DNA from 3 places in the Cupriavidus sp. FW305-F7 genome. Region 1 is predicted to be linked to each of the others. Evidence: predicted binding sites of a transcription regulator. Region 1 holds the regulator's gene; each other region holds the start of a gene.

Region 1 (7,639 bases):
AAGATCCGCTTCACCGGCGAGCGCATGGTCCATTTCGAGGACGACCAGACCTACGAAGTGACCCGGCCCGCCATGCGCGCGTACGAGCCGGACCGCCCGCCGGTCACCGCCCGCGCCGATATGGGCCGCATGAACGCCGAGGGCTCGGTGATCGACCTGTACGGCAACGGCTTCGTCATGCGCCAGCAGGGCGTGGACGTGTCCAAGGACCCGCAGCTGACCGCCGCATCCAGTTATTTCCAGCTGCTGATCAATGACGACATCGTCAAGACCGACAAGCCAGTCAAGCTGACGCGCGGCCCGTCGGTGATGACCGCCAACGGCCTGATCTTCAACAACGTCACGCGCGAAGTACAATTGCTCGGCAATGTACGCGGCACCATCATCACCGGGCCGTCCCCAGGCCGCGCGCCGGGGTCCTGAGCCCCGGCCCGGGGGCCGCACCAACCCGCACCAACGTACCCAGACGCCCTCAAGCAACCCCTGCCAACATGACTGCTTCCCTGACGACATCGTCCCGTCGACGCACCGCCCCGGCTCTGCTCGCCCTGGCCATGGCCTTCGGCCTGCTGGCCCAGCCCGCCCTGGCCGAGCGAGCGGACCGCGACAAGCCGATGGTGCTGGAGGCGGACAACGCCAGCTACGACGACGTCAAGCAGATCTATACGCTGACCGGCAACGTGGTGCTAACCAAGGGCACCATGATCCTGAAGTCCGACGCCGCCGAACTGCGCACCGACCCCGAGGGCTACCAGTTCGCGGTAGCCACCGCCAAGCCGGGCAAGCAGGCCTACATCCGCCAGAAGCGCGAAGGCGTCGACGAATACATCGACGGCTGGGGCGACCGCATCGAGTACGACGGCAAGCAGGAGTACTCCAAGCTGATCGGCAATGCCCGCATGGCGCGCCTGCAGGGCGCCAAGCAGGTCGATGAGATCCGCGGCGCGGTGCTGACCTACGACAGCCGCAAGGAGTTCTACACGGCCGCCGGCGGCGGCAGCGGCGACGCCGCGGCCGCCAATCCGTCCGGTCGCGTGCGCGCGGTGTTGTCGCCGCGCCAGGACCAGAAGGCCGGCGCCACGGGCAATGGCGGCTCGCCGCTGGACCTGAAGACGGCGCCCGCGCCTGCCAACAAACCCTGACGCCTGGCGCCGGCTTGCCTGCCCGCGCCAGAAACGCCTGAACGCCAGACCGTGCCAATGACCGATACCGCAACCATCGCCGACAAGCCTTCCGTCGAAGCCTCCACCGTCCTTCCCGGCGGCAGCACGCTGGTCGTGCGCCACCTGAAGAAGCGCTATGGCTCGCGCACGGTGGTCAAGGACGTCTCGCTCGACGTGAAGAGCGGCGAGGTGGTCGGCCTGCTCGGGCCTAACGGCGCGGGCAAGACCACCTCGTTCTACATGATCGTGGGCCTGGTGGCGCTGGACGAAGGCGATATCGTGCTCGACGGCGACCACATCAGCGGCCTGCCGATCCACGAGCGCGCGCGCATGGGGCTATCGTACCTGCCGCAGGAAGCCTCGGTGTTCCGCAAGCTCAACGTCGAAGAGAACATCCGCGCGGTGCTGGAGCTTCAGGTGAGCAACGGCAAGCCGCTGCCCAAGACCGAGATCGAGCGCCGCCTGGATTCGCTGCTCGACGACCTGCAGATCGCGCACCTGCGCAACAACCCGGCGCTGTCGCTATCGGGCGGCGAGCGCCGCCGTGTCGAAATCGCGCGCGCGCTGGCGTCGTCGCCGCGCTTCATCCTGCTGGACGAACCCTTCGCCGGCGTGGACCCGATCGCCGTGGGCGAGATCCAACGCATCGTCAGTTTCCTCAAGGCACGCAATATCGGCGTGCTGATCACCGACCACAACGTGCGCGAGACGCTCGGCATCTGCGACCACGCCTACATCATCAGCGAAGGCACGGTGCTGGCCGCGGGCCAGCCCGAGGAAATCATCGCCAATGACGCAGTGCGGCGCGTCTACCTGGGCGAGAACTTCCGCATGTGACTTAACGGCCTGCCCGCGAGCGGCAGGCCTCTTCGCGGGCGCGCGTGGGCCCTCCCACAGCCAGCGGCGATCGGACCGCATAAGCGATAGCAATTTCCGTTCCAACAACGGAAAGATGCGCATAGAATAGCTCGCATGAAACCGTCGCTACAGCTCCGTCTTTCCCAGCATCTGGCCCTGACCCCGCAACTGCAGCAGTCGATCCGGCTGCTGCAGCTCTCCACGCTGGAACTGCAGCAAGAGGTCGAACAGGCGCTGACGGAAAACCCGCTGCTCGAGCGCGAGAACGACTGGATCGAAAGCCCGCTGCGCGTGGCGGCCGACGGCTCGGTCAACCTGCAGAGCGCACCGGCGCCCGCCCCGGCTGAGCCCCAGGGCAATGGCGAGGCTCGCGCCGACGGCGCGGGTGACGACGACAGCTATGGCGACAGCGGCAACGGCGACGACTACGGCAGCGGCGACTGGAGCCTGGACGACTTTGCCCGCCGCCCCCAGGGCGACGAGGATGAAAAAACGCCGATGCAGCTGCGCGAGGCCGAGCCCACGCTGCGCGAGTACCTGATGGAGCAGCTCACGCCGCTGAAGATCTCGGCGCGCGACAAAGGCCTGGCCATCTTCCTGATCGAATCGCTCGACGACGATGGCTACCTGAGCGCATCGCTTGAGGAGATCTGCACGGAGTTGCCGGAAGAACTCGAGTTCGAGATCGACGAAGTCCACGCCATCCTCACGCTGCTGCAGAGTTTCGACCCGCCCGGCGTGGGTGCGCGCAACGCCGCCGAGTGCCTGGCCCTGCAGTTGCGACGCCTGACGCACCCGCAACGCGAACTGGCGCTGAACATCGTTAGCAATCACCTGGAGTTGCTCGCAGTACGCGACTACACGCGGCTGAAGAAGGCACTGCAGGTAGATGAAGTGGCACTGAAGTCCGCACACGAACTGATCCGCTCGCTGGCGCCCTACCCCGGCCATGCGTACAGCCGCCCGGAAGCGGACTTTGTGGTGCCGGACGTGTTCGTGCGCAAGGGTGGCGGCGGCTGGATCGCGCAGCTCAATCCGGATGTGATGCCGAGGCTGCGCATCAACGATATGTATGCCCAAATCCTGCGTGGCGCGAAGGGTGAGTCCGGCACGGCCGGACTGCAGCAAAAGCTGCAAGAGGCGCGCTGGCTGATCAAGAACATCCAGCAAAGGTTCGACACAATCCTGCGTGTCTCGCAGGCCATTGTCGAGCGTCAAAAGAACTTTTTCAGTCACGGCGAAATCGCCATGCGCCCCTTGGTTTTGCGGGAGATTGCCGATACACTGGGTTTACACGAGTCAACCATCTCCCGGGTGACGACCAATAAATTCATGGCAACGCCGATGGGTACTTTCGAACTGAAGTACTTCTTCGGCAGCCACGTGTCCACCGAAACCGGTGGCGCGGCTTCATCAACGGCCATCCGCGCCTTGATCAAGCAACTGATAGGAGCCGAAGACCCGAGGAATCCCCTTTCCGACAGTCGCATTGCCGAACTGCTGGGTGAGCAAGGCTTTGTTGTTGCGCGCCGCACTGTTGCCAAGTATCGCGAAGCCCTGAAGATCCCCGCAGTCAATCTCCGCAAGTCTTTGTAGCCGAGCCCACCGCCTGCCTGGTGAGGCTCTTTCAGAAGGAGAAGCGCTATGAACTTCAAGATCAGTGGACACCACCTGGACATCACGCCCCCTCTGCGTGAGTACGTGGAAACGAAGCTGGAGCGAATCGTCAGGCATTTCGATCAGGTCATTGGCGTTAGCGTGCTGCTCTCTGTCGACAACCACAAGGAAAAGGACCGGCGTCAGTACGCGGAAATTAATCTACATCTCAAGGGCAAGGACATCTTTGTCGAGGCGCATCACGAAGACCTATATGCAGCGATCGACGCACTCGTCGACAAGCTGGACCGTCAGGTGATCCGCTACAAGGATCGCGTGCAAGGCCACGACCGCGAAGCGGTCAAGTACCAGATGGCCGCAGCGCAAATGCAGCAATGACCGTGCCCGGCAGCCCCGCAGCGGGCTGCTGAATCAGGATTGAACAGGCAAGCCGCGCCACGAAGCGCGGCTTTTTTGCGCCCTTGCGTTCCGGGTTGCCGCCGGCATGCCGCGCCCGCACTGGCGGTGCGGCCCGGCTGTGGCGCCGGAGCCAACGCTTTTCACCCGAATGGGCAAGAGTGTTCGCAAGCGCAGCGCCAAGGTGTATGCTGCGCCATACAAAGAGAGGGAATCCTGGCCGCGCCCCGCATCGGTGCGCCGGCTCCCGGCCCGGAGGCACGATTGCATCACCATGTATCGTTCTGCACCGGCTTGCCCCGCTGCGCTGCACAATACGGGGGTAGTCGCTGCTCTATAATGGGCCGGACGCCTCCGGCCAGGCCAACGGCAGCCCGGAGCCAGCCCACTGCCCCGCGGAACGATCTGCCCGCTAACTGAAATCCTGCGCATCGCCCATGAATCGTTTGGCCAAATTGCTGCCACCCGGCAACATCACCCTGGACGTCAGCGTCACCAGCAAGAAGCGTGTGTTCGAGCAGGCCGGGCTCCTGTTCGAGAACAACCATGGTGTGGCGCGCGCCATCGTGACGGACAACCTGTTCGCGCGCGAGTCGCTGGGATCCACCGGCCTGGGCGCCGGCGTGGCGATCCCGCACGGCCGCATCAAGGGCCTGAAGCAGCCGCTGGCCGCCTTCATGCGCCTGGCCGAGCCGATTCCGTTCGAATCGCCGGATGGCAAGCCGGTATCGCTGCTGATCTTCCTGCTGGTGCCCGAACAGGCTACGCAGCAGCACCTGGAAATCCTGTCAGAAATCGCGCAACTGCTTTCCGACCGCGACATGCGCGAAGGACTGGCCACGCTGCCGACGCCCGATGCCGTCCATCAGCTGCTGATCGCATGGCATCCCTGATCCCCTGATCCCCCAGGCGGGCCGGCACCAGACCGGGCAGGCGCCAGGCGCTTCGCAAACCGCCCCACCAGTCATACCGCATGGAACTCACCGGCGTCACCTCCCAGTCCATCTTCGACGACAACGCAGCCGACATCAAACTCTCGTGGGTGGCCGGCCTGGAAGGCGCGGACCGCGCCTTCGACGTGGAGTTCGCCCGCGAAGCCACCTCCGCCGCCGACCTGGTGGGCCACCTGAACCTGATCCACCCCAACCGCATCCAGGTGCTCGGCAAGCCCGAAATCACTTATTACCAGCGGCTGGACGATGAGACCCGCAAGCGCCAGATGGGCGAGCTGATCCTGTTGGAGCCGCCCTTCCTGGTGATCGCCGACGGCATGGAGCCGCCGCCCGACCTGGAACTGCGCTGCACGCGCTCGTCCACGCCGCTGTTCACCACGCCGGTGTCGTCGGCCGCGGTGATCGACCACTTGCGCCTGTACCTGTCGCGCATCTCCGCGCCGCGCGTGACCATGCACGGGGTCTTCCTCGACATCCTGGGCATGGGCGTGCTGATCATGGGCGAATCGGGCCTGGGCAAGAGCGAACTGGGCCTGGAACTGATCTCGCGCGGCCACGGGCTGGTGGCCGACGATGCCGTGGACTTCGTGCGCCTGGGGCCGGATTTTATCGAAGGCCGCTGCCCGCCGCTGCTGCAGAACCTGCTTGAAGTGCGCGGCCTGGGCCTGCTCGACATCAAGACCATCTTCGGTGAGACCGCGGTGCGGCGGAAGATGAAGATCAAACTGGTGGTGCAGTTGGTGCGCCGCAACGACGGCGAGTTCGAGCGGCTGCCGCTCGATTCGCAATACCTGGACGTGCTGGGCCTGCCGATCCACATGGTCAAGATCCAGGTGGCGGCCGGGCGCAACCTGGCCGTGCTGGTCGAGGCCGCGGTGCGCAACACCATCCTGCGCCTGCGCGGCATCGATACGCTGCGCGACTTCATGGACCGGCAGCGCGCCGCGATGCAGGCCGATGCGGTTTCGCGCGGCCAGGGCCGCCTGCTCTGAGCCCCAGCGTTTTCATTTGCTTACAACGGCGTTGACGCAGAACGTCAACGTTCTTCAGGCATGCTCCGTTTTGTGCTGTAATGGGCATCGCGCCCGTTACGGAAGCTGCAACGCCGGCAATGGCGCGCGGCCATGAAGTTTTCCACATCCAGGAGAGCAAGCATGAAGAAACTGATCGCGATGTGCGCGCTGGTCACCCCGATGATCGCCGCCAGCGCTTTTGCACAGACCACGGCCACGCCGGCAACCCCCGCCACGCCAGCCAAGCCAGCGGCCACCGCACCGGCAACGCCGGCCATGCCTGCCACGCCCGCCACCCCGGCTACCCCGGACAAGCCCGCAGCCAACGCCCAGCAGGACAAGATGAAGGCCTGCAATACGCAAGCCGCCGGCAAGAAGGGCGACGAACGCAAGGCGTTCATGAAGGAGTGCCTGTCCAAGGGCGCGTCCAAGACCCAGCAGGAGAAAATGGCTTCCTGCAGCAAGTCGGGCAAGGGCAAGAAGGGCGACGAATACAAGGCCTACATGAAGGAATGCCTGTCCAAGGCAGCCTGAGCCGCACCCAGCGCCGCAAACTGACGGCAAAAGCATGGCGAACCGCGAGGTTCGCCATGCTTGCTTTGTGCGTGGTGTCATGACGCCTTCATCACGTGATGCTATGCTTCAGTTGCTATGCGCATCATCCTCATCACCGGCATATCCGGTTCCGGCAAGTCCGTCGCACTGAACGTGCTCGAAGACGCAGGCTACTACTGCGTGGACAACCTGCCGGCTCAGTTCATCCCGGAACTGACCCGCTACCTCGACAGCCAGGGCTATACGCACCTGGGCGTCGCCACTGACATCCGCAGCCGCGAGTCGCTCGACCAGCTGCCCGACACCGTGCGCGCGCTGGCCGCGGAGCACCAGGTCGAGGTGGTGTTCCTGACCGCCAGCACCGACGCACTGGTGCAGCGCTATTCCGAGACGCGCCGCCGCCACCCGCTGTCGGTGCGTACCGACGGCATGCCGGGCCCTGGCGTTGAACCGGCCTTCAACGACACCGCGCTGATGGAAGCGATCGAGATGGAGCGCGCGCTGCTGAGCCCGCTGGCCGAGGCCGCGCACCGCATCGACACCAGCAATGTGCGCACCAATACGCTGCGCAGCTGGATCAAGGAGCTGATCCGCGACGACAGCCAGCGGCTGACGCTGCTGTTCGAGTCGTTCGGCTTCAAGCATGGCGTGCCCAGCGATGCGGACATGGTGTTCGACGTGCGCTCGCTGCCCAACCCCTATTACGACCTGGCCTTGCGCCCGCTGACGGGGCGTGACACGCCGGTGATCGACTTCCTGCAGGCCCAGCCAATGGTGCTGGCAATGGCCGAGGATATCCGCGCCTATGTGGAAAAGTGGCTGCCAAGCTTCATTGCCGACAACCGCAGCTACCTGACCGTGGCGATCGGCTGCACCGGCGGGCAGCATCGCTCGGTCTATATTACGGAAAGGCTTGCCAACTACTTCCGGGCGCATGGTAATGTGCTGGTGAGACACCGAGAGCTCGCACCGGCGGGCTGACGCAGGCGGGACTGCCCACTGGCATCACTGGCATCTGCGCACCGCGTTGGCCGGCTGGCCCATTGCTGCGCGATACCCAAGCTGGCACTGCATGTCCTCGACC
Region 2 (7,639 bases), on a different contig from region 1:
AGCACCGGGCCGACCAGCGTGAACTCCAGGATCTCGACGTCGATCGGGGGCTCGGCCAGCACGTTGGGGATCTCCGCGATGCGGGTCTTCAGCAGCGCTGCCGCATGGGCAGTGTCGGTGCTGCCGGCAAGCTGCGCTTTCAGTTCGACGCGCCGGTACGGGTTGGCCGTGAAGTTCTGGATGGTATCGCTGAAGATCTTGTTGTTACCGACCACGGTTTGCACATTGTCTGGCGTGTCGAGCGAGGTGGCGAACAGGCCGATCTCGCGCACCGTGCCGGTCACGCCGCCGATTGTCACGAAGTCTCCTACCTTGAACGGGCGCAGCACCACCAGGAACGCACCGGCAGCGAAGTTCGCCATCAACCCCGACCAAGCCATGCCGATGGCCACGCCAGCGGCGGCGATCAGTGCGGCAAAGGTCGTGGTCTGGATGCCGAAGTAGCCGAGGATGCCAATCACCAGCACCACGTTCAGCGTCACGGTGACGATCGAGCCGACATAGCGCAGCAGCGTGGGATCGACCTGCTGCTTGCCGAGCGCGTTCTGCACCATGCGCACGACAAAGTGGATCAGCCAGCGGCCGATGACCCAGAAGGCAAGGGCCGCCAGGATCTTGACCCCGAATTCTGTCGCGTAGGTGACAACCAGGGCCTTGAGGTTATCGAAGGTAGTGGCATCCATCGGCGTAGTCCTTTAATGTTGGTGTCCGGCCGGCCGCCGGCACAACATCCCCCGATTCAGCCGGCAGCGATGTGCTAGCCCTGCGCGCTGTTGCGGCGCAATACATGGGCACGGCAATTATTGAGACGCCGTACCGGAAGTGCAAGCAAATTATTGTTAAGACAAGCTGCCTTGCGCAGCTTGTCTATTTAAATCAGGACGGCCCGCACCATTACCAGTTGGTTTCCCGCTCCGGCGTTGCCGAAATCCGGTGCAAGGTCAGGTCCGCTCCGTTGAATTCGCCTTCGGCATCCAGCCGGATGCCCACCAGCTTCTTCAGCGCGCCATATACCAGGGTGCCGCCGGCCAGCGCCACCACGATGCCAAGCACGGTGCCAATTGCCTGCGCGCCCAGCGACACGCCGCCCAGCCCGCCCAACGCCCTGGCCCCGAAGATGCCCGCAGCAATGCCGCCCCAGGCGCCGCACAGCCCGTGCAGCGGCCACACGCCGAGCACGTCATCGATATGCCATTTGTTCTGCGCCAGCGTAAACATATAGACAAAGAGCGCGCCGGCCACCGCCCCGGTGATCAGCGCGCCGAGCGGGTGCATCAGGTCCGAGCCCGCGCACACCGCCACCAGCCCGGCCAGCGGCCCGTTGTAGGCAAAGCCCGGGTCGTTGCGTCCGGCCGCCCAGGCCGCCAGCGTGCCGCCGGCCATTGCCATCAGCGAGTTGATCGCCACCAGGCCGCTGACCTTGTCGACCGTCTGCGCGCTCATGACGTTGAAGCCGAACCAGCCCACAGCCAGCACCCAGGCGCCCAGCGCCAGGAACGGGATGTTTGAGGGCGGATGGGCGCTGATGCGGCCGTCCTTCTGGTAGCGCCCGCGCCGCGCGCCCAGCAGCAGCACCGCCGGCAGCGCGATCCAGCCGCCCAGCGCATGCACCACCACCGAGCCGGCAAAGTCATGGAACGGTGCGCCGGCCACGCGCGTGATCCAGTCCTGCACGCCAAAGCGCTGGTTCCAGGCGATGCCTTCGAAGAACGGATAGACAAAACCCACCAGCACGAAGGTGGCGACCAGCTGCGGATTGAAGCGTGAACGCTCGGCAATACCGCCCGAGATAATCGCCGGAATAGCCGCGGCAAATGTCGCCAGGAAAAAGAACTTGACCAGTTCGTAACCGTTTTTCTGCGCCAGCGTTTCGGCCCCGGACATGAACTGCACGCCGTAGGCAATGGTGTAGCCGATAAAGAAATAGGCGATCGTCGAAACCGCAAAATCCACCAGAATCTTTACCAGTGCGTTGACCTGGTTCTTCTTGCGCACCGTGCCCAGTTCCAGGAAGGCAAAGCCGGCGTGCATGGCCAGCACCATGATGGCGCCTAGCAGGATAAACAGGGCGTCGGTGCCGGTCTTCCAGTTGTCCATAGTGACCTCATGCTCAAAATGGGAGCGTGGGTATGCAAAAAGCATTCCAGCAATGGCCGCATCCTGGTGCCACGTGCACCTTGTCGGGTAAAACCGCACCGGAATGCCGCGCGCAGACCGGGGCGGCGCTGCTGGCAGTGTTGTCAGTGGCATCGCCGTGGTGGTGCGGATGCGCCGAAATGGCGCGCGGCGGCGGCGCAGGCTGAACCGTTATGGTGCGGCGCCCCATTTGTGGGAATTTGTCCTATGCTCCTTGTTTGCCCCGGGGCGAGGGCCGGCCTGGCGTTGCCGCGCGGCAGGACGGCCTGGCAAAGTCGGCTTCTGGCAAGCGGGAAAAGCGATGGAAATTGCCCGCTAACCGGCCTCAATCAAGGATTTGCGGGTTTTTTTGTCGCATTGGTGCCACTGGGGATTGCTCTACGCGCAACGGGCAGATTAGACTGCGCCGATCGATGGCTTTGCCGCGAGGCACGCACATCGGTGACGACGACCAACAAGGGAAATCAGCCATGAATAAAGGTGAACTGGTATCGGCCATCGCCGCGGAAGCAGAACTGAGCAATGCCGCCGCCGAGCGCGCGCTCAACGCAGCGCTGGACAGTATCAAGAAGGCAGTGGCAAAGGGCGATTCGGTGACGCTGGTGGGCTTTGGCAGCTTCAGCGCCGGCAAACGCGCCGCCCGCACCGGCCGCAATCCGCGCACCGGTGAAACCATCAAGATCCCGGCCGCCAAGACGGTCAAGTTCTCTGCCGGGCAGGGTTTCAAGGACGCGGTGAACAAGAAGAAGTAAGCAGTTTGCGTCCACAGCGTGAAAAGCGGCCTTGCAGGCCGCTTTTTTGTTGCCCGGCACGGCCACCCTTGCCGGCACCGGGCTGCCGCCGGCAACGGCGGGCACGATCCGGGTTAAACTGCCGGCGCCAGCGTTCCGGCGTGCATTCAGGCAATGCCGCCCTCGCAGGTTCGCCCCCGAAATCCCGCCCCGCAATCCGTACCCGCATCATGAACGACCAGTCCCACCAGCTTTCCATGACCGTGCTGATGACGCCGGACATGGCCAACTTCTCCGGCAACGTCCACGGCGGCACCATCCTCAAGTACCTGGACATGGTTGCCTATGCCTGCGCCAGCCGCTACGCCGGCCGCTACGTGGTGACGCTGTCGGTCGACCAGGTGGTGTTCCGCCAGCCGATCCACGTGGGCGAGCTGGTGACCTTCCTGGCCTCGGTCAACTTCACCGGCCGCAGCTCGATGGAAATCGGCATCAAGGTGGTAACCGAGAACATCCGCAGCAAGCTGGTGCGCCATACCAACAGCTGCTACTTCACCATGGTGGCCGTGGACGACAACGGCACGCCGGCCGAGGTGCCGCCGCTGGAGCCGCGCGACGAGGTGGAGCGCCAGCGCTTTGCCGCCGCCCAGCAGCGCCGCGCGCTGCGCCAGGAAATGGAAAAGCGCCACGACGACATCAAGTCGTCGGTGACCTGAATACCGACCCCGCCATGAAGCGCAACTGCAATCGCATCCGCACGGTCCTGGCCGTCGCCTGTCTGGCGGCCGCCTCGGGCGCCTACGCCGAGGAGATCGGCAGCGTCAGCACCAATTTCCGCATGACCGGCTCCGACAAGGTCGTGATCGAAGCTTATGACGACCCCCAGGTGGACGGCGTGACCTGCTATGTGTCGCGCGCCCGCACGGGCGGTATCAAGGGCCAGCTGGGCATGGCCGAAGACCCGCCGGAGGCATCGATCGCCTGCCGGCAGGTGGGCACGATCGCCTTCAAGGGGCCGATCCGGCAACAGGACAACGTCTTCTCCGAACGCATGTCGATCCTGTTCAAGGTCCTGCACGTCGTGCGCGCGGTCGACCGCAAGCGCAACACGCTGGTGTACCTGACGTACTCCGACCGCATTGTCAGCGGCAGCCCGCAGAACAGCGTCACCGCCGTGCCGGTGCCGGCGGGCACGGTCATCCCGGTGAAGTAACCCGTGCAGTAGCCGGCCCCGGCAACCGGCGGATCAGGGGGCCAGCGCTGCGCTCTCCGCCTGGCAGTCGCGCGACGGGCGCGCGCCGCTGGCGCGTGCCGCCGCCACTTCGCGTCGGGCCTGGTCCAGGTCGGCGCGGAAGGTGGGATCGGCATGCAGCCGCGCCACCGTTGCCGCGGCCATCATGCGGCCCTCGTTGACATCGCTTTGCCAGTGCACGTTGCAGACCACGCGGCTCTGGCCGAACGCGCGCCCGCGCGCCAGGATGTCATTGGCGCGTTCAGGCTCGACCTCCGCCAGGATCAACGCCCAGGCCCAGCCGATGGCGCTGTGGCCGGACGGGTACGAGCCATCCTTTTCCAGCTTGGCGGCGTCGGTCGGCGTGCACATCGGCGTCTTGTTGGCCACAAAGGGGCGGGTGCGCTTGTAGCGGTCCTTGACGCCGTAGGTGGACAGGCCGGCATCGACCAGGCTGCGCCGCAGCAGGATGTTCAGGTAGGGCGTGTCTTTCTCGCTGACCGGCACGCCCAGCACGCATGAGAACGCGCTGGCAGCCTGCGGGAACGTCAGCACGGCATCTTCGGTGGCCAGCTGCCAGCGCGACGAGCCGCGCAGCGTGCCGGCCTGGCGCGCGGCGTCTTCATCCAGCGCCAGGGCGGGGGAGCCCTGCGCCGGCGGCGCGGGCAGCAGCTTCAGGCTGTCCGGGCGCGCATCGGCCGCCAGGTACCCTGCCGCCACGCCGGGGCGCAGCTCTGGCACCGCGGACAGGTTGGTGCCGCCGGCGGCGCAGCCCGCCACCAGGGCGGCGAGTGCCACCGCGGTCATTGCCCGCACTGGGGTGGACAGGGAGCGGTCACGCTTTGCTTGTTCCGTCAATTGGTCGTCCTTGTTGTTTTTGTCGAGTCGGGGCTGTCCTGCCGCGATTCAGGCGGCTGCGTCGAACAGCTTGCGCAGGTTCGACTTCAGGATCTTGCCATTGGCATTGCGCGGCAGCATCTCCTGGTAAATCAGGATACGCACCGGCACCTTGAACGCCGCCAGCCGCGTGCGCACGAAATCCTGCAGCTCGGCCTCGCTCGCCTGCATGCCGGGCTTCAAGCTGACCACCGCGGCCGGCTCTTCGCCCAGCGTCTTGTGCGCGAGCCCGACCACCGCGGCATCCATCACCGCCGGATGCTCGTACAGGGTGCTTTCCACCTCGATGCAGTAGATGTTCTCGCCGCCGCGGATCAGCATGTCCTTCATCCGGTCGACGATATAGACGTAGCCTTCCTCATCCAGCCGTGCAATGTCGCCGGTGCGCAGCCAGCCGTCGGCAAAGGTCTGCGCCGTGGCCTCGGGCTTGTTCCAGTAGCCGCGCACGACATTGGCGCCGCGCGCCATCAGCTCGCCGGTTTCGCCGGGCGGTAACGCGCGGCCGTACCCGTCCACCACCTTCATCTCGCCGATCGGCAGTGCCGGGCCGCTGCTGTCCGGGCGCATCACGTATTCCTCGGCGCTGTGGCTGGTGAAGGTGGACGACGTTTCCGTCATGCCCCAGCCGATGCCGGGTGCGGCCAGCGGGAATACCTCGCCGATGCGCCGCACCAGTTCGGGCGATGCCGGCGCGCCGCCGTAGTTGACGTTCTCCAGCGAGGACAGGTCGAAGCGGTCGCGCTCCGGATGCTCCAGGATCTGCCATGCGATGGTGGGCACGCCGCCGGCCGCGGTGCAGCGCTCGCGCTCGATCAGTTCCATGCCGCGCAGCGCGTCCCAGCGGTGCATCAGCACGATCTTGCCGCCGGTGGCGATGGCGCCGTTGAGCACCGCCATGCAGCCGGTGACGTGGAAGAACGGCACCGCCAGCAGCATGGCCTTTTGCGGTGCGGCGGGGTCCGGCGCGGGAATCGGCTCGCCCCGGCGCAACAGGTTGCGGATCGGGCTGAAGCTGCCGGCGACCGCCACGTTGGTGGAGTTGCGGTGGGTGCCGAGCGCGCCTTTGGGCTTGCCGGTGGTGCCCGAGGTGTAGAAGATGGTGGCGTCGTCGTCCGGATCGATATCGACCTGTGGCGGCGGCTGGTCTGGCAGCGCGGCCCAGTCAGCCGGGGTGCCGATCACGCTCTCCAGCGGGGCCACACGCGGCTCGGAGGCGGTGCCGCCGACACGTGAGGCATAGACGCGTTCCAGCGCCGGGCAGCCTGTCAGGCGTTCCAGGATGCGGTCGAGCCGTTCGGCATCGACGATCGCCACGCGGCTGCCCGAATCGGCCAGGCCATACTCCAGCTCGGCCCCGGTCCACCAGGCATTGAGCGGTGTCACGATGGCACCCGCCAGCAGCGCGCCGTAGAACGCCACCGGCCATTCAGGCAAGTTGCGCATGGCTACGGCCACGCGGTCGCCCTTGCGCACGCCGTCGCGCACCAGTGCATGGGCCAGGGCGATGGCCGCGCGCCGGAAGGCATCGTAGGAGACGCGCTCGTCCTCGTAGACCACGAAGGTGCGGTCGGCAAACGCGCGCGTATTCAGCAACAGCTCGCGCAGCGTGGGGGGGGCGTTCTTCCAGACTGTGGTGGGGAAGCCGCGGATCACGCGCGTTTCGGTTTCGAACGGCGCGCCGGGCGCGGTAAGCCGGGCGTGGGCCTCGGCCAGCGACATGACCGGCCAGGTGCCGGCCAACTGCGGATTGCTCGACATGACTGCCTCCCGGAACTGCACTGCAGGTTGAGGGAAATGCAGGAAAGCGGCGGACGCCGGCGTGAAGGCCGGCGCCCGCAACGCTGGGGCCAGACGCTCAGATGGTCACGCCGCCGTCCACGACCAGCGCCTGGCCGGTCATGAAGGTGCTGGCCGCCGACGCCAGGTAGACCGCCGCCCCGGCGATCTCGACGGGTTCGCCGATGCGGCGCAGCGGGGCGCCCTGGGTGGACTGCTTGTAGCGCTCGGGATCTTCCCACAGCGCGCGCGCAAAGTCGGTCTTGATCAGCCCCGGCGCGATGCAGTTCACGCGCACGTTGTGCGGCCCGAACTCGACGGCGAGGTTGCGCGCCAGTTGGAAGTCGGCGGCCTTGGAGATGTTGTACACGCCGATGGTGGGCGAGCCGCGCAGGCCGCCGATCGACGACACGATGATGATCGAGCCGTCCTTGCGGTCGATCATCTGCGGGGCCACCATCTGGATCAGCCAGTGGTTGGAGATGACATTGTTGTCCAGCACCTTGCGGAACTGGTCGTCCGACACGCCGCTCATGGGCCCGTAGTACGGGTTGGACGCGGCATTGCAGACCAGCACATCGATCTTGCCGAAGGCGCGGTTGGTCTCGTCGACCAGGCGCTGCAGGTCGTCCTTCGAAGAAATATTGGCAGGGACCGCGATCGCGGTGCCGGCGCCGTGGCGAGCGTTGATGGCATCCACCACTTCCTGGCAGGCCTCGATCTTGCGCGAAGAAATGACCACCTTGGCGCCCTGGACGGCCATCTGCTCGGCGATGGCGCGGCCAATCCCGCGCGAGGAGCCGGTGACGATGGCAACCTTGCCCGTCAGATCAAACAATGACATGGAGTCTCCTGTATGGCTGCGCCG
Region 3 (7,639 bases), on a different contig from region 1:
TGCGGCGCGAGGCCCAGGTAGTTGGCCGGATCGGTCATGCGGTCGATGGTGGCGCGGTCGAAGTGTTGGGTGACCTCGGGCAGCGCGGCGAGCGCGTCGGCCAGCGTTCCGCCGTGTTCGTTGACGGTGCGGCAGGCGTCGTAGACTACGTCGTGCGCCTGCTGGCGGCCGATATGGGGGGCCATGCCCATCATCACGGCCTCGGCCACGATCAGGCCCTTGGAGATGCCCAGGTTGTGCTTCATGCGGGCTTCATCGACGATCAGGCCGCCCAGCGCGAACCTGGCCTGGTGCAGCGCGCCGGCGCTCAGGATGAAGCTCTCGGGGATGGCGATCCATTCCGCATGCCAGGGGCCGGTGGCGCGTTCGAAGTCCTGCACCATCGCGTCGACCATCAGGCCGGCGTGCTGGCGCACCGCCTTGGAGGCCGCCAGCATCAGCTCGCTGGAGATCGGGTTGCGCTTCTGCGGCATGGTGCTGCTGGCGCCACGGCCCTTGACGAAGGGCTCGTAGACCTCGGCGAACTCGGTCGACGCCATGATCATGATGTCGAGCGCGATCTTGCCGAGCGAGCCGGTGATTAGTGCGAGCAGGTTCACTGCCTCGGCAAAGCCGTCGCGCGCCACGTGCCAGGTGGTTGCGGGAACGCCCAGGCCCAGTTCTTCAGCCAGGGCTTCCTGCACGACGAAGCCTTTGTTGTCGCCTTGTCCGCCCAGCGACGCCAGCGTGCCCGCGGCGCCGGCGAATTCGACCACGGCCACGCGGGGGCGCAGTTCTGCCAGGCGCTGCTGGTGGCGGTCGAACATGGCCAGCCAGATCGCCACCTTGTAGCCGAAGGTCACCGGCAGCGCCTGCTGCAGGTGGGTTCGGCCCGCCATCGGGGTGTCGCGGTGCTTCACCGCCAGGTCGGCCAGGATGCCGCGCAGTTCGCGGATATCGGCGTCGATGCTGTCGAGCGCGTCGCGCACCTGCAGCGCGACCGCGGTGTCCATGATGTCTTGCGTGGTGGCGCCCCAGTGCACGTAGCGTCCGGCCTCGCCGCACATCGCTACCAGCTGGTGCACCAGCGGCAGGATCGGATAGCCGACAATGTCGGTCTCCTCGCGCATGTGGTCGAAGTCGATGCGCTCCAGGCGCGATTCGCGGGCGATGACCTCGGCTGCTTCCGCCGGGATCACGCCGACCCTGGCCTCGGCCCTGGCGAGCCCGACCTCGACGTCGATATAGCGCTGGATCAGCGCCACATCGGAGAAGATCTGGCGCATCTTGGCGGTGCCAAAGGCATCGCGGAACAGGATGGAATCAACGACGGTGCTGGCGGTGGGGGCAGAGAACAGGGTCATGGTGCTACCTTGAGGGGAAAGGGGCAGTCCGGTAATATGTTCGAACATATCCACATTAAATATGTTCGAACATATTTAGAAAATGAGGGTTAACCCGCGTTCAATGGTTGTGACGCGGCAGGCGGTCATGAATAAATCCAATCCAGCAGAGATCAGCAGGCAACTTATCGAGGGGATCACCACCGGCCGCTACGCGGTCGGGTCGCTGCTGCCCACCGAATTCGAGCTGTGCGAGCAGTACCAGGCCAGCCGCTACACCATCCGTGCGGTGCTGCAGGAGTTGCAGCAGCTGGGACTGGTGTCGCGGCGCAAGAACGTGGGCACGCGGGTGGAATCGGCCAGGCCGCGGCCGGTGTTCCGGCCGTCGCTGGCGTCGGTGGATGACCTGGTGCAGTTCGGCGCGGAGCACCTGCGCGTGGTGCAGTCGGTCGAGGAGGTTGCCGTGCCGGCCGACGTCGCGGCGGAAATCGGCTGCGCGCCCGGTGCGCGTTGGCTGCGCATCTCTAGCCTGCGCATGGATGGCGGCAAGGACGGCACGCCGATGGCGTGGACCGATGTCTACGTGGATCCTGCCTATGCGGAGATCGGCGAGATGGTGCGGGAGTCGCCCGACACGCTGGTCAGCACGCTGATCGAGTCACGCTATGACCGGCAGATTGCAGAGATCTACCAGGATGTGCGCGCGGTTGCGGTCAGCGACCGGCGCGTTGCTGACGCGCTCAGGCTGGACCCTGGCGCCGCGGCGCTGAAGATCGTGCGGCGCTATATGGATGCGGCCGGCGAGACGTTCGAAGTCTCGGTGACGGTGCATCCCGCGGACAGCTTTTCGGTATCGATGCGCTTGCAGCGCTCGGCCGGCTAATCAGGCCGCGGTTGCTGGGGCGCGGCCGGCAAATGCCGCCTACGGAGTGCGCGCCGCAGGTCTCGTGTCGCGCACCGTGGTCGGGGCGGGGTACACGTCGTCGCTGGGCGCAATCGGTTGACGGGGCGGTGGCGGTGTCGCCGCGGTATCCCGCGGGACTCCCTCGCATCCCGCCAGGGCCGCGGACAGAAGGGCGATGAGGGAGCACACAGCCAAGCCGCAACGGAAGGCGTGACCGGCGCGGGAGAAGAGCGTGCGGTGCTGCATAAGCGGGCCCCAGTGGCAATGGTGATTGTAGCTTAGCCTACTGGCGCACAAAGAAGCGTCCCTTGAATGCGTGGTTCAAGCCTGACGTCCCCCCTATCCACCCGACAGTTGAATTTTGGGCCGCGACGGCAAACTCGCAACAAGCCGGGGCAGTGTGTAACGAATCTATAGGTAGTGGCGTATGCGCCATATTAGAGCCGGTGCAAGCAGGTAGAATCGCGCCTTCCGTGGCAATTGCAGCATTCCTATAACAATGAGCCCTCGTCCGTCGCGCCTGCCTTGCATCGACGCCCTGAAAGCGGTCAGCTCCCAGTTGATCGTGCTCCATCACCTGGCCTTCTATGGCCCGATGTCCGATACCGCGTATCGGCTGGCCCCGGGGCTGGTGGACTGGCTGTACGACTACGCCCGCATCGCTGTGCAGGTCTTCCTAGTGATCAGCGGCTTTCTCGCCGCGCGCAGCCTGGCGCCGCATGGCCGGCTGGAGATCCGCCAGCATCCGCTGCTGGTGCTGTGGCGGCGCTACCAGAAGCTGGTGGTGCCCTTTGCCGCGGCGCTGCTGCTCAGCATTGCCGGTGCCGCCCTGGCGCGCCATTGGATGGTGCACGACTCGATCCCCGCGCCGCCCGGCCTGCTGCAGTTCCTGGCGCACGTGACGCTGCTGCATAACGTGCTCGATGTCGATGCGCTCTCGGCCGGGGTCTGGTACGTGGCTATCGACCTGCAGCTGTTTGCGCTGCTGCTGGGCGCGCTGTGGGCCGCGCGCGCCGTGGCGGGCGGGAAAGCGCCGGCGGGTGCCGGGGCCAGCATCGGCATCGTGGCGCTGGTGGCGGTGGCGTCGCTGTTCTGGTTCAACCGCGATGCCGCGTGGGATATCTGGGCCGTGTACTTCTTCGGCGCCTATGGCATGGGGGCGCTGGCCTACTGGGCGTCCAACCCCGGCCGCCCGGTGTTGCCGCTGCTGCTTATCGGCGCGGTCGCGCTGGCGGCGCTGGCGGTGGATTTCCGGCTGCGCATCGCGGTGGCGCTTGCCACTGCGCTGCTGCTGGCGGTGGCGCGCCGCGGCGGCTGGCTGGAGCGCTGGCCGCGGGCGCGCGTGGTCGGCTTCTTCGGGCGCATTTCCTATTCGGTGTTCCTGGTTCACTTTCCGGTTTGCCTGCTGGTCAACGCGCTGGTGTCGAACCTGGCGCCGGGCCAGCCGGTGCTGAACGCGCTCGGCATGGTTGCCGCGTGGGGGCTCAGCAATGTGGCCGGCGTGCTGTTTTATCGCTACATCGAAAGCGCCCAGCTGCTGGCGGCGCTGCGTGCGCTGCTGGGCAACGGCCGCGACCCCGCCGGCCGGCAAAGCGTGTAATGCTTGCAGGCACTGCCGCGCAGCGGCGGCACGGTTTGCCCCGGACGGCGCCGTGCCCGCATGGCCGTGCGCGCCTTTTGTTGGTGCGTATGCACCCGCGATGTCCCGCCGCCGGCACGCGATGCGTGCATGCCGCCAGCGCGGACTTGCGTTCGGCGCCACACACATTGCCGCAACACTCGCGTAAACGGGCATTGGGCGATGGCACAAAGGTTGCCTAGTATGGAATCGTAAACCTGACCATTTGGTCAGGATTCCATCGGGAACCGAGGGTGCCATGTCCGACCATATCGTCCTCACCTCACACGCACGCCGCGACAAGCCGGCCGAGCCCATCCACTGGGGCGCCCCCACGGCGGCCGAGCGCGGGCCGGTCATCGCCAGCCTGGCGAATCCGGCACAGCGCAATGTGATCGGCACTCATGCTGGCGCCTACGCCATCTACCGGGCCCTGGCGGTTGCCGCGGGCGCTTTGCAGCGCGACCATCGCACCGACCTGACCGATACCGCGCCGGCGGAAGCCATTGGGCCGCATCCGCAATGGGGCGACCCGGAGAAAATTGTCTCGCTGGATCCCTGGGGCCACCTGGTTTCCACCGTCTTTGCCGACCGCATCGCGGCCGGCGTGGATATTCGCCCGACCATCGCCGTCACCCGTGCGCATATCAACATGCCGGAGCTGGTGTCGGCCATTGCGGCCGGCCGGCTCAAGCCCGACGGCGACATCCTCCATGCCAATGGCGACGTGCGGGTGACCAAGGCGGCGGTCGACCCGGTGTGGTACCTACCCGGGCTGGCGGCCCGTTTCGGCATCAAGGAAAGCGTGCTGCGCCGCAGCCTGTTCGAGCAGACCGGCGGCATGTTCCCGGAACTGGTGACGCGGCCGGACCTGAAGGTGTTCCTTCCGCCCATCGGCGGCATGACGCTGTACTTCTTCGGCGACGTCAGCCAGCTGGGCAAGCCCGAGACCCGCGTGGCGTGCCGCGTGCACGATGAATGCAACGGATCGGATGTGTTCGGGTCAGACATCTGTACCTGCCGGCCGTATCTGGCACATGGCATCGAGGTGTGCATCGAGATGGCGCAGCAGGGCGGTGTCGGGCTGGTGGTCTACAACCGCAAGGAGGGCCGCGCGCTGGGCGAGGTGACCAAGTTCCTGGTCTACAACGCCCGCAAGCGGCAGGTGGGCGGCGACCGTGCCGAGACTTACTTTGCCCGCACCGAATGCGTGGCAGGCGTGCAGGACATGCGTTTCCAGGAGTTGATGCCGGATGTGTTCCATTGGCTGGGCATCCGCCGCATCGACCGCTGGGCGTCGATGAGCAACATGAAGCATGGCGCGCTGGTGGCGCAGGGCATCGAGGTGGTCGAGCAGGTGGCCATCCCCGAGGCCCTGATCCCCGCCGATGCCCGTGTCGAGATCGATGCCAAGGTGGCCGCCGGCTACTTTACGCACTACACGCCGCCGGATGCGAACGAACTGGCCCTGGCAAAGGGCAGGGGGTTGAACGAATGACGATGTTTCCCGAGGATGGCAAGCCCGGCATGGACCGCCAGGGCACAGGTAACGAGATGCGGCCGGGTGCCGGCTGGCTGAGCCCGGTGCCGGAAGGGCATCCCGCCTCGGCGCTGCTGTGTGCCGAGGCGGTGCGCACGCATTGCGCGGCGGTCACCGAACACGTGGCCAGCGGCGCGTCCGAGCTTTTCACCTGGCATCCGGACCGCGTGCATGCAATTGCCGACTATGTCGCCAGCACCATCCGCCAGCGCTATCCGGACCTGCAGGTGCCGTACCACAGCCGCTGGCGCCATTTTGAAAGTGGCGCCGTCGACCAGCGCGCGGACCGCTGGCAGGTGTTGTGCGAGCGTGCCGCGCTGAGCGGGCCAGAGCACCGCGAGGAGCGCGCCCGCATCGGCATCGACCTGGTCATTCCAAGCGTACTGCTGGATGCCGGCGCCGGCCCGGACTGGCGTTACCGCGATCCGGCCAGCGACCTGGTGCTGACGCGCTCGGAAGGGCTGGGCGTGGCCAGCTTCGTCCTGTTCGCGCGCGGCGGCTTCTCGGCCGCGCCGGGCGATCCGCTGCGCGCGGACGCCGAGCGGCTGCAGCGCATCGATGCCGACAGCATCGCCCACGCCTTCCAGGTCGCGCAGCACAACCCGCTGGTGGGGCTGGAAGGCCGCGCCGGCCTGCTGCGCCGCCTGGGCGAGGTGATGGAGGCGACTCCGGCGCTGTTCGGCCGGCCGGCGCGGCTGGGCAACCTCTACGACTACCTGAAGGCGCATGCGGTCAACGGGCAGCTCGACGCCGGCTTCCTGCTGCGCACGCTGCTGGTCGGCCTGGGGCCGGTATGGCCGGGGCGGATCATTGTCGAAGGCGTTTCGCTGGGCGACTGCTGGCGGCATCCGGCCGCGCCGGGCGGGCTGGTACCGTTCCACAAGCTCACGCAATGGCTGACCTATTCACTGCTGGAGCCGCTGGAAGACGCCGGCCTGACCGTGACCGGGCTGGACGCGCTGACGGGCCTGCCCGAATACCGCAACGGCGGCCTGCTCTACGACTTCGAGCTGATGGTGCCGCGCGACCCCGGTTTTGCCGCCGTGCCGCATGCGGTGGATGAGCCCGTGATCGTCGAATGGCGCGCGCTGACAGTGACCGGCCTGGACCTGGTGGCCGACGGCGTGCGCCAGGCGCTTGGCTTGCAGGAAGAAAATTTCCCGCTGGCGCGCGTGCTGGAAGGCGGCACCTGGGCGGCGGGGCGCCGCATTGCCGCCAAGCGGCGCCCGGGTGGCGCGCCGCCGTTCGCCATCATCAGCGACGGCACCGTGTTCTGAGCACGTCGGCCGCCAGGCGGCCGACGTTGCTGGCAGGCATTGCATGTGAAACGTGGCATCAGGAGCGTCACCATGAACGACATGTCCGCTGTTCCCGCTGTTGACCCACTCGATGCCGATGCTGCCGGCCTGCCCGGCGTGCTGGTCGTCGACCACCCGCTGGTGCAGCACAAGGTCACCCTGGTGCGCAGCGAGGAGACCACCACCGACAACTTCCGCCGGCTGGTGCGCGAAATCAGCCAGTTGCTGACCTACGAAGCCACGCGCGACCTGGCCATGGAGACCGTCGCCATCCGCACGCCGATCGCGCCGATGCAGTCGCGGGTGCTGTCCGGCAAGAAGCTGTGCCTGGTGTCGATCCTGCGCGCGGGCAACGGCTTTATCGACGGCATGCTGGAACTGCTGCCGGCGGCGCGCGTCGGGCATATCGGCCTGTACCGCGACCCCGAGACGCTGGAGCCGATCGAGTACTACTTCAAGATGCCGGAAGACATCCAGGAGCGCATGGTGATCGTGGTGGACCCGATGCTAGCCACCGGCAACTCGGCCATCGCCGCGCTGAACCGCCTGAAAGAGGCCGGCGTCACCACCATGAAGTACGTGTGCCTGATCGCCTCGCGCCCCGGGCTGCGCGCGCTGCGTGCAGCGCACCCTGAGGTCGGCATCGTCACCGCGGCCATCGACGACACGCTCAACGAGCACGGGTATATCGTGCCCGGGCTGGGCGACGCCGGCGACCGCCTCTACGGCACGCGCTGATGGACGCGCCCGCCAGCGCCACGGCGCGGCGCCCGCTACCCGCGTGCGATGCCCCGGGCGGGCGCATCCGGCAGGAGAACCAGGCCATGATCCTGCACGCGGCCGAGCATGTCTTCGCGCGCGCGGGCTTTGCCGGCGCCACCATGGCCGAGATCGCAATGCGCGCCGGCGTGCCAAAGTCCAACCTGCATTACTACTTCCGCACCAAGCAGGCGCTGT

The links. The regulator sigma-54, encoded in region 1, starts transcription at its own class of promoters, with help from an activator protein. The targets are predictions, from matches to a motif close to TGGCANGNAANCTGCTTT.
Region 2: a site for sigma-54 is predicted at 2,129-2,146, ahead of AC3WL8_RS05130 (ammonium transporter). Genes of this name have one in related genera too.
Region 3: a site for sigma-54 is predicted at 4,029-4,046, ahead of AC3WL8_RS06350 (GTP cyclohydrolase II). Genes of this name have one in related genera too.

The regions. Positions count from the first base shown of each region.
Region 1 covers NZ_JBYSYC010000007.1:58,114-65,752, reverse strand. The annotation lists gene lptC (LPS export ABC transporter periplasmic protein LptC) at 1-423, shown strand, start outside; gene lptA (lipopolysaccharide transport periplasmic protein LptA) at 492-1,142, shown strand; gene lptB (LPS export ABC transporter ATP-binding protein) at 1,200-2,000, shown strand; gene AC3WL8_RS08750 (RNA polymerase factor sigma-54) at 2,136-3,617, shown strand; gene hpf (ribosome hibernation-promoting factor, HPF/YfiA family) at 3,666-4,016, shown strand; gene ptsN (PTS IIA-like nitrogen regulatory protein PtsN) at 4,472-4,927, shown strand; gene hprK (HPr(Ser) kinase/phosphatase) at 5,008-5,979, shown strand; gene AC3WL8_RS08730 (PsiF family protein) at 6,142-6,534, shown strand; gene rapZ (RNase adapter RapZ) at 6,652-7,536, shown strand; gene AC3WL8_RS08720 (LON peptidase substrate-binding domain-containing protein) at 7,628-7,639, shown strand, end outside.
Region 2 covers NZ_JBYSYC010000004.1:57,329-64,967, reverse strand. The annotation lists gene AC3WL8_RS05135 (mechanosensitive ion channel family protein) at 1-683, opposite strand, end outside; gene AC3WL8_RS05130 (ammonium transporter) at 895-2,097, opposite strand; gene AC3WL8_RS05125 (HU family DNA-binding protein) at 2,607-2,888, shown strand; gene AC3WL8_RS05120 (acyl-CoA thioesterase) at 3,098-3,583, shown strand; gene AC3WL8_RS05115 (CreA family protein) at 3,598-4,080, shown strand; gene AC3WL8_RS05110 (acid phosphatase) at 4,114-4,956, opposite strand; gene AC3WL8_RS05105 (class I adenylate-forming enzyme family protein) at 5,005-6,753, opposite strand; gene AC3WL8_RS05100 (SDR family oxidoreductase) at 6,851-7,615, opposite strand.
Region 3 covers NZ_JBYSYC010000005.1:40,820-48,458, forward strand. The annotation lists gene AC3WL8_RS06335 (class-II fumarase/aspartase family protein) at 1-1,343, opposite strand, end outside; gene AC3WL8_RS06340 (GntR family transcriptional regulator) at 1,471-2,205, shown strand; gene AC3WL8_RS06345 (acyltransferase family protein) at 2,726-3,826, shown strand; gene AC3WL8_RS06350 (GTP cyclohydrolase II) at 4,104-5,342, shown strand; gene AC3WL8_RS06355 (URC4/urg3 family protein) at 5,339-6,661, shown strand; gene upp (uracil phosphoribosyltransferase) at 6,734-7,420, shown strand; gene AC3WL8_RS06365 (TetR/AcrR family transcriptional regulator) at 7,420-7,639, shown strand, end outside.